DNA from 2 places in the Anaerosinus gibii genome. Region 2 is predicted to be linked to the other one. Evidence: a T-box and tRNA genes for the amino acid it is inferred to sense, from the RefSeq annotation. Region 2 holds a T-box; the other holds one or more tRNA genes.
What was found. A T-box is a leader RNA that pairs with one kind of tRNA and senses whether it is charged. The one in region 2 lies ahead of ileS (isoleucine--tRNA ligase), so its partner is inferred to be a tRNA-Ile.

Region 1 (7,792 bases), 430 kb from region 2:
CAATAGGCGCCTAAAATAAATATAAATAAGTAGTGAAATACCCAATAATTTAAACGATAGTCAATCAGATGATTGATGAAAAAACTGGAGGAGTTTCCAGTAAGAATATAACTGGAATAATAATCAAAAGCAATTTGGAAAATTAATAAAAAAATCAATCTGAGCTTTGTCATATGCTTCACCATTTTTATCCATAGGGGCATCAATAAATAGAACCACAATAAAATCACCATAAAATATAATTGATAAGAAGCTAATCCAAAGAATAAACAATTTATCAGAGACGGAATAGAACAAAAAGAGTACTCTTTATAAGTTAAGGTGTAATGAAGTAGATAAAGAAACGACCATGTTAGATATGGTAACAATACAGAGTGCATTCGCCGCAGCAAGAAATCTTTATAAGCAAATGGTTGATTAAGATCACGTTTGTAAAATAAGCCAAAGGCAGAAATGAAAAAGAAAATAGGCACACTAAATCGAGTTACTATTTCTAATAATGCAATTAAGTGTATATTATTGAAAGTATTTGATAAATATTGTGACCCTGTATGAATACCAATGACTCCAAGCATGGCTATACCGCGCATATATTCTAATGCAACAATTCTTTTTTTTGCCATAATGAAGAAATCTCCTATACAATTTAGTTTTGTTTTATTATTGGTAAAGTTACCCTTTGTTATTATAAATTGTATTGCTAAAGAAGTAAATATTTTCGATTATTTATGATCTGAAGTTTTATATAATTTAAGTCTTAGTAATAACTTAAAAGAGAAAAAATTTAAGAGTTTTTGTAAATTTTATTGATATTTAAAAGGAAAATGATGATTTATGAAAGGGAGATATGTTAAAATATGATTATAAACATTTATTAGGAGGGATTGTCATGAAAAATGTTACAATACAGTTATTAACTGTTTTTGTTATTAGTGGAATATTAAAATGCATTTTTCTTTCTTCGTTTGCTAGTATATTCATTGATTTGGCAGTATTAGGGGCAATTTATATTTTATTACGCCGTCAATATCCATATTACTCAATAAAAAAGATTATGTTGTATATTTCAGGAATGACGGTTGTATCAATTTTAGTGGATATAGGGATATTACGTGCTGATATTGGTAATTTAATTATTTTGGCCATTTTAGGATGGATGTTTTTTGGTGGTGGAAATATTATCGGTGGTTATAGGCGAAGATAATAAGAAAGGACAGTTATTTTATAACTGCCCTTTTTCTCATCTAAAGGTAATTTCTTAATTAGATAATCGTATTTGTTTCTACATTATATTGTAATACAGAAAAGTAAGAGGTTGTGTTACCTTCAGTAAAGGTGACATTTCCATGAAAAGTTGCGATTTTAGTCTTCCAATTATAATCTACCTGGTTTGCTGTAATTGTTGTATAATTTGTCTCTAATTTTACTCCGCCATCTATTTGAGCTAAGGAACTTTTACCATTTACATAAACCTGATCGCCATAAAAAGATAAATCATTTTGTGTAACCTCTACACCGTCAGTTCCCCATACTTCAAGTGAGATGACATTAACTCGTGCTTTTCCAGCTTTTATAACTCTACTATTTGTCGATACAGAAACATTTCCTTCAAGAAGATATTGTCCGCTGGCAATGTCAAATGTTTTACGATCTGAGGTAATTGTTGGCTTTGCATAAACGGAAGATGTTGTGATAAAAATGAGAAGAAGTAGTAAACAATATATTTTCAATTTTTTCATTGGGTGAAATCATCCTTTCTCGTTTGTAGTATAACAAATATTTTAAGAAAAAGCATTGTAAAAAAAGTGAAATAATGTGAGGCGATAAAAGATGACAATCCGTGAAGGAATCGAAGAGCGAGAATATTTGAACTTGTCACCCCTAGCCTGTAAAAGTAAAGATAGTAAAAGAAGATTCAAGGAAGAGCCATGTGATTTCCGCACTGATTTTCAACGTGATAGAGATAGGATTATTCACAGTAAAGCCTTTAGACGTTTAAAACACAAAACTCAAGTTTATATTGCGCCAGGTGATCATTATCGAATGCGAATGACACATAGTCTCGAAGTAGCTCAAATTGCTAGAACGATTGCTCGGGGGTTAAATTTAAATGAAGATTTGACTGAGGCTGCTGCTTTAGGCCATGATGTTGGACATACTCCATTTGGTCATGTTGGAGAGGATGCGATGAAAGAGATATTAGGGCATTTTAGGCATAATGAACAGAGTTTACGTGTTGTTGAGTACTTAGAGCAAAATGGCGAGGGGTTAAACTTAACAAATGAAGTAAAGGATGCAATTTTAAATCATTCAGGCAGAAACCTACCCTCTACGTTAGAAGGAAAAATAGTCCGAATTTCTGATCGGATCGCGTATCTTTGCCATGATTATGATGATGGAATACGTGCGGGTCGTTTGACACCCAATATGTTGCCTAAAGATGTAGCTGAAATTTTTGGAATTAGACCGTCTAAAATGATTACGGCTATGGTGTCCGATATGATTCTTACATCAAGCGGTAAAAATGATATTATACTATCTGAAAGTGTTCAGAAAAGCATGGATGAATTTAGAGATTTTATGTTTGAGACTATATATCATGCTAAAGATTTAGAAATAGAAAGAAAAAAAGCGGCTTATGTTATTCATACTTTATATGAGTATTTTTTCTCGCATCCGGATAAGTTGCCAGAAGATTTTCGAAAGCGTGAAAATAGATGGGGATTAGCATTAACTGTTGCTGATTATATTGCTGGCTTAACAGATTTATTTGCGATTAAAACTTTTGAGGATATTTTTATTCCGTCTACTATGTTTGGCGATTAAAAAAAGTCACACGCTGAAAATATCAGTGTGTGACTTTTAAGTTCGAAACTGTAACAAATTTGAAGAATATTGTCAATAGGGAAAAAGGATATTTGAATTTTATATTGAATATAATTATAACATGAGATGGATTTTCGAATGAATAGTAAAATTATCTTAAATTTTGTCGAAAATATCCATTTAGATGGAAGGTTTTCTAATTTTATCTCTATTAGGCAGGAAAATGTAGAATCTTGGCGAATCTATGTAGGATGTTTCAATTATTCATCATTTGAATGAAAAATAATCGTTTTTGATTTTAACAGGCTCAATGAAGGGTTGGTTATGGAAAAAATAATATTTAATGAGTTTGTTGAACAAGTTTTAACTTCGAGTGATATTGTCGTAGTTGTTTCTGAATATGTGTCACTAAAAAAGAAGGGTACGAAATATTGGGGCTGTTGTCCTTTTCACAATGAAAAAACGCCGTCTTTTTCTGTTAGTCCGGATAAAGGGCTTTTTTATTGTTTTGGGTGTCAGGTGGGTGGAAATGTTGCTTCTTTTATCTCTAAATATGAGAATATTAGTTGGTTTGAAGCTATAAAATTATTAGCGCAAAAAGCAAACATTCCATTACCAGAGAAGGAAAAAACCTCTGAAGAAATAGCCAGAGAAAAAGAAATGCATCGTTTGTGGAATGTACAGGATTTAGCAAAGGACTTTTTTTATGCTTGTTTAACGAAAACGAATTACGGAATAGAAGCTAAAAATTATTTATTTGGACGCGGTATTGGACAGAATATTATTGATGAGTTTAAATTAGGGTTTGCACCTAATGCATGGGATAAGTTAAGTCGCGCATTTAAAAAGCGAGGGATAAGTGATTTATTACTTGTTAAATCTGGACTAGCTGCAGAAAGAAAAAATGAAGGTGTCTATGATCGGTTTCGTAATCGTGTAATATTTCCTATTATCGATGAAAAGAATCATGTAGTTGGGTTTGGTGGACGGGTTCTAGACGATAGTCAGCCTAAATATTTGAACTCTCCAGAAACAGTGATTTTCAATAAAAGAAATATTTTATTTGGGCTTCATCTTGCGCGTGAGCACATAAAAAAAGAAAGGTGTGCAATTGTTGTTGAAGGGTATATGGATGCTGTAACTGCGCATAGTAATGGAATAAAAAATGTCGTTGCATCATTAGGTACTGCTTTTACAAAACAGCAAGCAAAGAGATTGTTAAGATATGCAGAAAAAATTCTGTTTGCATATGATAGTGATGCAGCAGGACAAAATGCTACAGTACGTGCTTTGTCTATTGTACGCAATCTTGGTGCTGAGGTAAGTGTTATATCAATTCCTGATGGAAAAGATCCCGATGAATTTATTCGTAAACATGGTGCCGAAGCATTTAGAAAACTGGCAGATCATGCTTTACCATTGTTAGATTATCAAGTAGATAAAGCTTTACGTGATTATGATTATACAACTTTGGATGGTAAAGTTGCCGTAGTTGCAGATGTAGTTCCAGTTTTGGCAGAAACGGATAATGCAGTTGAAGTAAATGCTTATATTGCTAAAATCTCGCAAACTCTAGGTATTGATGAAAGTGCAGTCAGAAGTGAAATTCAAAAATATCTACAAAAAAATAAACAGGATAATAATGTAAAAAAAGGGCAAGCTATAGAAATGAATACTATTGTGCAACGTGTTGATAGTGCTGCATTAGGTGCAGAGCGTCATATCATACGCTTATTATGGGAAGATAACAATATAATACCTTATGTAGAAGCACAATTGCAAATAGATGAATTTAAGAATAAAGATCATAGAGAGATTATGCAATTTTTATCAGATGTTCATAAAAAGGGTCAGAGTACTTCTGATATTGGGATATCGTTAAATTTGAGCGATTCTGCAAATAATGAATTATCTCGTTGTTTGCTAAATGAATTCGAGGATAGTGACAATGTACAGTTAGTAGATGATTGTATTAAGTCAATTCATTTAGCACATTTAAAGGATTTGTATGAAAAGCATAGATTACGAGCAGATCAATTAGAACGTATGGGGGATGAAGGCTTTTTGCAGGAATTGGCGGAAAGTCAACGAATAAAATATGAGATTAATAAGATGTATGATTGATGGGGTAGATAGATTTATGAATACAATGAAAAATTCTATATTTGCAGTGAAAGGAGGGATTTAAATGGCAGATAAGAAAACGGCATCATCGGCGCATGTAAATAATGAAGTTGTGGAAAAGTTACTTGCGAAAGGGAAGAAACATGGCGGAGTGTTAACTTATAGTGAAATTATGGATGCACTTCAAAGTGAAGATTTATCTCCAGATGAAATTGATGATATGTATGAGGTTTTTTCGAGTAAAGGGATTGAGATTGTTGATGAAGGACATGATTCGGAAAGACTTGATGATAATGATGACGTAAACTTAGATGATCATGGAAATGATGATACAGATATTGATTTAAGTATTCCAGAGGGTATTAGTATAGATGATCCAGTAAGAATGTATCTAAAAGAAATCGGTAGAGTACCTCTTTTAACTGCAGAAGAAGAAATTCGTTTGGCGAAGCGCATGGAAGAAGGCGATGAGGAGGCAAAACGACGTTTAGCAGAGGCAAATTTACGTCTAGTAGTAAGTATTGCGAAACGTTATGTTGGACGCGGAATGCTATTTTTGGATTTAATTCAAGAAGGGAATCTTGGTTTAATTAAAGCCGTTGAGAAGTTTGACTATAATAAAGGATATAAATTTAGTACGTATGCAACGTGGTGGATTCGTCAAGCAATTACGCGTGCGATTGCTGACCAGGCAAGAACGATTCGTATTCCTGTACACATGGTGGAAACAATTAATAAATTAATTCGTGTATCACGTCAGCTTTTACAGGAACTTGGTAGAGAACCATTGCCTGAGGAAATTGCTAAACAAATGGGAATAGCTGTAGAGCGAGTACGTGAAATCATGAAAATCGCTCAAGAACCAGTTTCATTAGAAACGCCAATTGGCGAAGAAGAAGATTCTCATTTAGGTGACTTTATTGAAGACCAGGATGCACCAGCACCGGCTGAAGCTGCTTCCTTTATGCTACTAAAAGAACAATTAGAAGAAGTTCTAGAAACTCTTACGCCAAGGGAAGAAAAAGTTCTTCGATTACGTTTTGGATTAGATGATGGAAGAGCTAGAACACTTGAAGAAGTTGGGCAAAATTTTGGGGTAACTCGTGAACGTATTCGTCAAATTGAAGCGAAAGCTTTAAGAAAGTTACGTCATCCAAGTAGAAGTAAGAAATTAAAAGATTTCTTAGAATAAATATACTAGTAAAAAAGTTGCTAAGTATATGGCTAGATGCTTGACAAGATATTTTCGTTTATGTATAATATTTCTTGTTGGCAACATTCCTTGATAGCTCAGTTGGTAGAGCAATCGGCTGTTAACCGATCGGTCGTAGGTTCGAGTCCTACTCAAGGAGCCAATTTTTTGGGCCTATAGCTCAGCGGTAGAGCAACCGGCTCATAACCGGTTGGTCCCTGGTTCGATCCCAGGTGGGCCCACCATTTTGAGTGAAATGGTATCGGTTAAAATTCTATATGGGCGATTAGCTCAGCTGGGAGAGCGCCTGCCTTACAAGCAGGATGTCAGCAGTTCGATCCTGTTATCGCCCACCATGTATGAATTGATAATGCAAAGCTTTTGAGCTTTGCATTTTTTAGTATATCACCGTTTGGGGGATGAAAGATGAAATTAGGAAATCGTTTAATGGCAGTTGCGAATTTTGTGGAAAAAAACTGTGTTATTGCTGATATAGGAACAGATCATGCTTATTTGCCGATTTATTTAGTTGAAGAAAAAATCGTTGCGAGAGCTTTTGCCTGTGATGTCCATACGGGGCCTTATCAGGCTGCTAAACAAGCAGTAAAAAACTATTTACTAGAAGATAAAATAGAAGTAAGACTGGGTGATGGCATTCGTGTTTTAAAACCTAATGAAGCCACTTTTTTAACGATTGCTGGTATGGGTGGAACTACTATGGTGGAAATTTTATCTGCAAAGCCAGAGGTTTTAGCTGGTGTAAAAGGCATGGCTTTACAGCCGCAAAATGCAACAAGTAGTTTAAGAAATTGGTTGTGGAATAATGGATGGCGCATTGAAGATGAAGATTTAGTCATTGATGAAGGCAGATTATATGAAATAATTTTGGCAAAGCCAGGACAAGATGCATGGAGAGATGAAAGTCTTAGTGATATCGGTACAATATTATGGAAGAAGCGACATCCCTTATTAAAGAATCACATACAAAATCTTTTAATGCAAAGTAAGCGTATTTTAATGGCAATGGAAAAGAGTGAAGATGTTAAACAATCGGAAAAATACAAAATTGAACGAAATAAAGTAAAAGGACTAGAGGAGCGATTAAAATGTCTATAAAATGCCAAGTAATGATGGATGTAATGGAAAAAATTGCGCCACGTCATTTAGCGGAAAGTTGGGATAATGTTGGGCTTATGATTGGCAGTCCCAGTAGAGACATTCAAAAGATTATGGTATGTTTGGATGTAAGCGAGGCTGTTATTAAACGTTCAATAGAGCAAAAGGTTGATTGTATCATTTCTCATCATCCATTTATTTTTAAAGCAATGAAAAACTTACGGATGGATTTACCACAAGGACGATTAATTGAAAAAATAATAAAAAATGAAATTGTTATCTTTTCGGCGCATACAAATTTAGATATTGCAAATCATGGAGTAAATGACGTATTAGCAGAAAAATTATCACTAAAAGATACAAAACCTCTGTCGATCACTGATTCGGAAGCTTTAGTAAAACTTGTTGTATTTATTCCGGAAGATTATGTAAGTGTTGTACAAATGGCGATTGCAAAAGCAGGTGCTGGTCATATCGGAAATTATAGTCATTGCACATTTCAGGTAAAGGGACAAGGCACTTTTATGCCTTTGG
Region 2 (7,792 bases):
ATTTAGCTTTGCATAATGGTGACAATTCGAAAGATGTATGGCAAAATCGCGAGGCTTTTTGCTTAGGATTAGGAATCGATGCAAAAAAAATAGTAACTGCGCAACAGGTTCACGGAACGAATGTTCTTTGTGTCGATGAATCTTACTTGGGGCGGGGGGCCTTCGATTATGAGGAGGCAATTGAAAACACAGATGGACTGATTACCAATGTACCCGATTTACCATTGATGATGTTTTTTGCAGACTGCGTTCCCATCTTAATTTTTGATCCAATAAAAAAAGCAATTGGAATTTGTCATGCTGGTTGGAAAGGAACTGTACACGGAATTGCTCAAAAAACTGTACAAGCTATGGGAAGTTCATTTAATTCAAGGCCAGAAGATTGTTTAATTGGAATTGGACCATCTATAGGCCCATGCTGTTTTGAAGTAGATGAACCTGTGTATACACAATTTAAGCAGGCGTTTCCTTCGCTTACTTACAAGCAAACTTCAAAAGAAAAATGGAAAATTAATCTATGGGAAGCAAATAGGCTTCAGCTAAAGAATATTGGTGTTCTTGATAAAAATATAATTTGTAGCAATGTTTGTACAAAATGCAATTCAGATGTATTTTTTTCCTATCGTGCTGATGAAGGAAAAACAGGACGAATTGCAGCGATAATTCAATTAAAAAGTTAACAAATATTTGTTTTGATGATATTTTAGTAGAGGATATTTATATTTCTTCTCGAATTATCCATATGATGGAGGGGTTATCGTTGATTGCAGAAAAATTAACCCAGGTTATGCGAAATATAGAAATAGCGAAAGGAAATAGAAATCGCTATTTTGATGAAAATGTAAAATTAATTGCAGTAACAAAAAATCATGACGTAAATGCAATGCGCGAAGCGATAGACCATGGAGTAAAATTTGTGGGAGAAAATCGCATTCAAGAAGCAATGCAAAAGGTTGAAACATTAGATCGTTCAGTAGAATGGCACTTAATTGGACATCTACAGACAAACAAAGCAAAGTATGCAGTAGATTTATTTGATTTAATTCATTCGATTGATAGTGAAAGGTTAATGGCTGAAGTTAACCGTGTCGCTAACAAAATAAATAAGATACAAAAGGTATTACTTCAGGTAAATGTCTCAGAGGAAAAAAGTAAATTTGGTATTTCTACAAAAGAAATAGAACCATTTTTAGATTCTGTTGGACAATATGATCATATTCATTTATGCGGTTTAATGACAATTGCGCCACACTATAACAACGTTGAAGATGCCAGACCAATATTTAGAGAATTGTTCCAGATTTTTTGTAATTTGAAGCTGAAGAGTTTTAAAAATGTTTCTATGGACTGGTTATCTATGGGAATGACCAATGATTATATGGTAGCTATAGAAGAAGGTGCAAATTTAATTAGAGTTGGCACAGGGATTTTTGGCCAACGGCAATATTGATGGAGGGGAAAAAATGAGTTTTTTAGATAAAGTGTGTGGAAAATTAGGTCTTATGGATACGGTGGATACTGATGAGGAATTTAAGGAATCTCCATTACCTACTGAAAATGTCAATGAGACGAAATCCAAAAAGGCAGCAGGAACTAGTTCAACCGCAACTTCCTTTAGCAATGTAATCAATATGCCAAAAGCTAATATCACTGCGGTGAAACCATCGGTAAAAGTAATTGTAGTAGAGCCGTTTTCCTTTGATGATGCACAACATATTGCAGATCATTTAAAAAACCATAAACCGGTTGTGGTTAATTTTGAGAATACAGATCAAGAAGTAGCTAGGCGTATGATTGACTTTATTAGTGGAACAGTTTATGCGTTAGCAGGAACGATTAAAAAGGTTGGAAACAATATCTTTTTATGTACTCCAAGTAATGTTGATGTAGCTTATACCCCTAAGAATGAAGAAGAATCTGAGTTAGTTATGCCTTGGTTAAATAAATAGGAGGAAGCAATTTGGATAATTTAAAGATTGGATTTATTGGTGGCGGGGCAATTGCTGAAGCTATTTTAAGTGGGATAATCAAAGCAGGATTAGTTCCTGCAAGAAATATTAATGTAGCTGAGATTATTGAATCACGTCGAGCATATTTACAAACTACATATAATATTGAAGCTCAAGGTGAAGGAAATATTGTTGGAAGTAGTGTAGATGTTTTATTTTTAACAGTGAAGCCACAAGTTGTTCATGGTATTTTAAAGTCTATTTATAAAAGTGTAAAAAAGGACACCTTAATTATCTCTGTTGTTGCTGGATTGACTTTAGAATCCTTACAAAGATATTTTTCAGAACAACCCGTAATTCGCGTCATGCCTAATACGCCAGTAGCAGTAGGAGAAGGAATGGCGGCAATTGCAATGGGACAATATGCGACAGAAGACGATAAAAAAATTGCATTAGAAATCTTTGATTCAGTTGGTAAGGCAGTTGTTTTAAGTGAGAGCGCCATGGACGCAGTAACGGGATTGTCAGGTAGTGGTCCGGGATATGCTTTTGTTATTATTGATGCTTTAGCTGATGCTGGAGTAAAGATGGGATTAACTCGAGATGTATCAATTACACTTGCTGCTCAAACGATGTTGGGGGCAGCGAAAATGGTTTTGGAGACAGGCAAACATCCGGCTGAGCTTCGTGATATGGTCACTTCTCCAGGAGGAACAACTATTGCAGGAATTTACGAATTAGAAAAAAGTGCTGTAAGAAGTGCTTTAATTGATGCGGTTGAATCTGCAACGAATAAATCTAAATCAATGGGGAAAAAGAATGGCTGATCGTGAAAAAATATTGAGATATTATCGTGGAACTGAAGGGGCGGAAATTGCGGCTAGATTACTTGACATTGCAGAGCTTGTGTCTAAAAATCGCAAGTATAAGGTGAGTGAATTTTTAGACCCGTATGGCTATACAATTGCTGAGACGATTGCCGCGTCTTACGATAATATAGAAATTAATAGTTCTGGGGGGTACTATGGAGCTGAGCGGCAGCGGGTTTCCTTTAAACATAAAGATTTTCTTGGCAATGAGGATTTTGCGATAAAGGTAATCAAAGCGACTTGGAATGATAAGTATTATCATATTTCGCATAGGGATATCCTCGGCTCTTTAATTGGCCTTGGTATCGAAAGAAATGTCCTTGGTGATCTATTAGTGAAAAGTGATCATTGCAAAATATTAGTAGATAGCACCATTTATGAATATGTTATGCAGAATTTTATTCAAATTGGAGCGGCAAGTATTAGTGTAGAAGAATGTGATTTAAGTGAAATTGAACCTAAAGAAGAGCGGTGTAAAGAGATTAGGGCAACTGTAGCATCGCTTCGACTTGATTCAGTTGCTGCAGCAGGTTTTAGTTCATCACGTAGTAAAATTGTTGCGGATATTGCAACAGAAAAAGTAAAACTAAATTGGCAATCAATCAAAGGTGCTTCACAGACAATAAAAGTTGGGGATATTATCTCAATGCGTGGGCGAGGCAGAGTTGAAGTAGAGGAAATCCGTGGACAAACTAAAAAAGGTAGAATTAGTATTGTATTAAAAAGATACATATAAAGTGATATTTGAGGAGGAGTATGCATGCTTACACCATTAGATATTCATAATAAAGAATTCAAAAGAAGTTTTCGCGGTTATAATGAAGATGAGATTGATGAGTTTTTAGATAGGGTTGTTAAAGATTATGAGCAACTATATCGTGAAAATGTTGACTTAAAGGATTCTATTGATAAACTTAAAACTAAAGTTGAACATTTTCAGCATTTGGAAAATACTTTACATAATACTTTAGTTGTAGCTCAGGAAACTGCAGAAGAAGTGAAATTAAATGCGAAAAAAGAAGCAGAGCTCATTATAAAAGAAGCAAAGGTTACAGGACAGCGTTTGCTTGATGAAGCAAATCTAAAAGTAAAAGAAAAAATGACTGAATATGAAGAAATAAACCAGAGATCACAGCTTTATCGAACAAGAATGCGTACATTGGTTTTGACTCAATTAGAGTTATTAAAAGATTCTGATGAGGCAGAGGAAGAATAAATTATAAAGAATTTGACTACGAGATATTAATTTTGTATAATATCTCGTAGTTAGCTGTTCATTATATGTTAAATAGTTATGATAGAGAGAGTAATTAGCAATCATTTTTTCAGCGAGTCGGGAAATGGTGGGAGCTCGATAGAAGTTGTTAATGAAGATCACTCTTGAACTGCGGATTGAACGTAAAGTAGATTGCGCCGAATGACGAACGTTATAACGTCAAAAGTGGCTTTTTATGAGATAAGTCATTAGGGTGGTACCACGGGAATAACCTCTCGTCCCTTTTTGGGGATGGAGAGGTTTTTTTATTTTACTTACTTTTGGAGGGAAATATTTTGGATTATAGTAAAACTTTAAATTTACCAGATACTGAATTTCCGATGCGCGGTAATTTGCCACAAAGAGAACCGGAAATGTTAAAACATTGGGAAGAAATAAATATTTATCAAAAACGACGTGAGCAAGCATCAGGCAAGCCACAATTTATTTTACATGATGGGCCTCCATATGCGAATGGAAATATTCATATGGGACATGCTTTAAATAAAGTATTAAAAGATATTATTATGAAGTATAAATCATTGCGGGGCTTTGATACCCCGTATGTTCCAGGCTGGGATACACATGGATTGCCAATTGAACACGCAGCAATAAAAATCTTAGGGTTAAATCGACATGAATTAGATGCACTAGCTTTACGCAAAGAGTGTAAAGATTATGCGTTAAAATATGTTGATATTCAAAGAGAGGATTTTAAACGCTTAGGAGTTCAGGCCGATTGGGACCATCCTTATGTGACTTTGCAACCAGAATACGAAGCAAAGCAAATTGAAGTATTTGGTGAAATGGCGAAAAAAGGTCATATTTATAAAGGGCTTAAAACTGTTTATTGGTGTACCTCTTGTGAAACGGCTTTAGCAGAGGCTGAAATTGAATATGCAGAGAAAAAATCTCATGCAATTTTTGTAAAATTCCCTTTAATTGATGCGAAGAATAATTTACCGAGTGGCGTGGATGCAAGTAAGGTTTATGCTGTTATTTGGACAACGACACCTTGGACGTTACCTGCCAATGTTGCAATTGCAGTTAGTCCAGAATTTGAATATTCTTGGGTGCAAGTAAACGAAGAAGTTTATTTAATGGCTTCTGGCCTAATTGAAAGTGTAATGAAACAGTGCAAAATTGAAGATGAATATAAGGTTTTAGCGAAGATAAAAGGTGCAGATTTAGCCGGAATGGTGTTTGCTCATCCATTCATTGACAGACAATCACCGGTTGTAACTGCCGACTATGTAACATTAGAACAAGGTAGCGGATGTGTTCATACAGCACCGGGACATGGGCAAGATGACTTTGAAACGGGAATGAGATGTAAATTACCGATTATCAGCCCTGTAGATGCTAGTGGTAAATTTACAAGTGAGGCTGGGAAATATGAAGGTATGCTTGTTCATGATGCAAATGTACCAATTATTAAGGATTTAGCTGCATCGGGAAAATTACTTGGCAATGGTTCCATTCGTCACCAATATGCACATTGTTGGCGTTGTAAAAATCCAATCATTTATCGTGCTACTGAACAATGGTTTGCCTCTGTTGATGGGTTTAGGGACGCGGCTTTAAAAGCAATTGAAGATGTAAAATGGATTCCTGCCTGGGGTGAAAATCGAATTCATAATATGGTGGCAGATCGTCATGATTGGTGCATTTCACGTCAACGTGTTTGGGGGATGCCGATTCCAATTATGTATTGCAAAAAATGTAATGAACATATTATTAATGATGATACAATTCATGCAATAAAAGACTTATTTAAAGAAGAAGGATCTAATGCATGGTGGGCGAAAACTGCAGAAGAAATTTTACCAGAGGGATTTGTTTGTCCGAAATGTGGTCATAACCATTTCCGTAAAGAAAGCGATATTATGGATGTGTGGTTTGATAGTGGTTCAAGTCATGCTTCTGTATTAGAACAGCGCGAAGGTTTGGCTTGGCCGGCCGATTTATATCTCGAAGGCAGTGACCAACATCGTGGTTGGTTCCAATCTTCCCTATTAACATCAGTTGCAACGCGTGGTAAAGCACCATATAAAGCTGTACTGACCCATGGCTTTGTCGTTGATGGTGATGGTCGTAAAATGTCTAAATCTATTGGAAATGTCGTGGCTCCAAAAGACATTATTAGTAAATTTGGTGCGGATATTCTACGTTTATGGGTTGCATCAGCTGATTATCAAGCAGATATTCGCTTGTCGCAAGATATTTTAAAACAAATGTCAGAAGTTTATCGGAAAATTCGTAATACGTTCCGTTATATTCTTGGCAATACAAATGGGTTTGACCCTAACAAAGATAAAGTAGCTTATGCTGAATTAAAAGATCTGGATAAATGGGCGTTATTACGTTTGGAACAAGTTCGCGAGACGGTTACTGAGGCATATGAAAATTATGAATTCCATGTGGTTTATCATACGATTCATAATTTCTGTACAGTTGATTTAAGTTCGATTTATTTGGATATTTTAAAGGATCGATTATATACATCTTTGCCAAATTCTCTGGAAAGACGTGCAGCTCAAACGACGATGTATGAAATTTTAAAAACATTAGTCAAAATGATTTCGCCGATTCTTACCTTTACCTCTGAAGAGGTGTGGAAGTATATGCAAAAAGAAACCGGGATGCCTGACAGCGTACAGCTTGCAGCATGGCCAAAAGCGCAGCCTGAATATTTGAATGCCGAGTTAGAACAAAAATGGAGTAATGTTTTAGCTATGCGTGGTGAATTAACAAAAGCATTAGAGATTGCTCGCCGCAATAAAGTGATTGGACATCCGTTAGATGCTAAATTAAACATTTATGCAGATGGAGTAACATATAGTGAATTAATGAATATCAAGGAAGCTTTACCTTCAATTTTGATTGTTTCTCAAGTAAATGTTATTGAAGGTACTGATAAAGCTTTAGGAGAAAGCGTATATAAAAATCCAGAAAAAGAAATTGCCGTTGAGGTAACATTAGCCGAAGGTGATAAATGTGAACGATGCTGGATTTATGATGATTCAGTAGGCGCTGATACTGAACATCCAACTTTATGCAAACGTTGTGCTGAAGTTGTAAAACAACTTTAATATAAGAAAAAACGGGCTTAGCCCGTTTTTTCTTATATTAAATGGCAATGCTATAAATGGAGGTTTTGTCATGGAAAATGAGCGTATAAATAAGTTGGATAAACAAATAGATAAGTTAGCTGATCGATTAGAATCTATGAGAATTGCTGAGTATATTGATTTATTACAGAAACCATCTAAAATTATTTATTTGAATTTTTTGGCTGGGATCTCTAAAGGATTAGGAATAGCTGTAGGTGCTACAATTGTTTTTGCAATTCTTATTGATTTGTTAAGTCGATTGATTGTATTGAATTTACCTGTTATTGGAGATTTTATTGTCCAAATCCTTCATATCATTGAAGCAAAACAAGGTAACTTGTAATAGGTTTAATTAACTTAAAGAGGAGATACTGTGAAGAATAAAGAAGGCTTAACAATACGATTTTTATCCATCATTGGGATATTCTCTTTGTATTATTTAGTTCCGGAATTACAGAAATTTTGCAAAGATGTATTAGAAATATTGCGAAGTGCGAATATTGAAGAAATGAAGAACTTTTTAATTTCATATGGAATATGGATGCCTATCATGAGCATTCTTATTATGATTTTTCAGTCATTGTTTCCTTTTATTCCAGGAATGAT

Region 1: it has a tRNA-Ile gene. The T-box ahead of ileS (isoleucine--tRNA ligase) is inferred to sense a tRNA for this amino acid. The anticodon was not compared.

What each region holds. Positions count from the first base shown of each region.
Region 1 is NZ_CP120678.1:798,062-805,853, forward strand. It holds gene P3F81_RS03730 (acyltransferase) at 1-623, opposite strand, end outside; gene P3F81_RS03735 (hypothetical protein) at 890-1,204, shown strand; gene P3F81_RS03740 (OstA-like protein) at 1,263-1,739, opposite strand; gene P3F81_RS03745 (deoxyguanosinetriphosphate triphosphohydrolase) at 1,831-2,826, shown strand; gene dnaG (DNA primase) at 3,151-4,950, shown strand; gene rpoD (RNA polymerase sigma factor RpoD) at 5,015-6,142, shown strand; tRNA gene P3F81_RS03760 (tRNA-Asn) at 6,230-6,305, shown strand; tRNA gene P3F81_RS03765 (tRNA-Ile) at 6,313-6,387, shown strand; tRNA gene P3F81_RS03770 (tRNA-Val) at 6,423-6,498, shown strand; gene P3F81_RS03775 (tRNA (adenine(22)-N(1))-methyltransferase) at 6,569-7,258, shown strand; gene P3F81_RS03780 (Nif3-like dinuclear metal center hexameric protein) at 7,249-7,792, shown strand, end outside.
Region 2 is NZ_CP120678.1:1,226,685-1,234,476, forward strand. It holds gene pgeF (peptidoglycan editing factor PgeF) at 1-680, shown strand, start outside; gene P3F81_RS05830 (YggS family pyridoxal phosphate-dependent enzyme) at 761-1,450, shown strand; gene P3F81_RS05835 (cell division protein SepF) at 1,464-1,949, shown strand; gene proC (pyrroline-5-carboxylate reductase) at 1,961-2,776, shown strand; gene P3F81_RS05845 (YlmH family RNA-binding protein) at 2,769-3,554, shown strand; gene P3F81_RS05850 (DivIVA domain-containing protein) at 3,579-4,034, shown strand; T-box leader at 4,104-4,320, shown strand; gene ileS (isoleucine--tRNA ligase) at 4,370-7,165, shown strand; gene P3F81_RS05860 (DUF5665 domain-containing protein) at 7,236-7,529, shown strand; gene P3F81_RS05865 (TVP38/TMEM64 family protein) at 7,560-7,792, shown strand, end outside.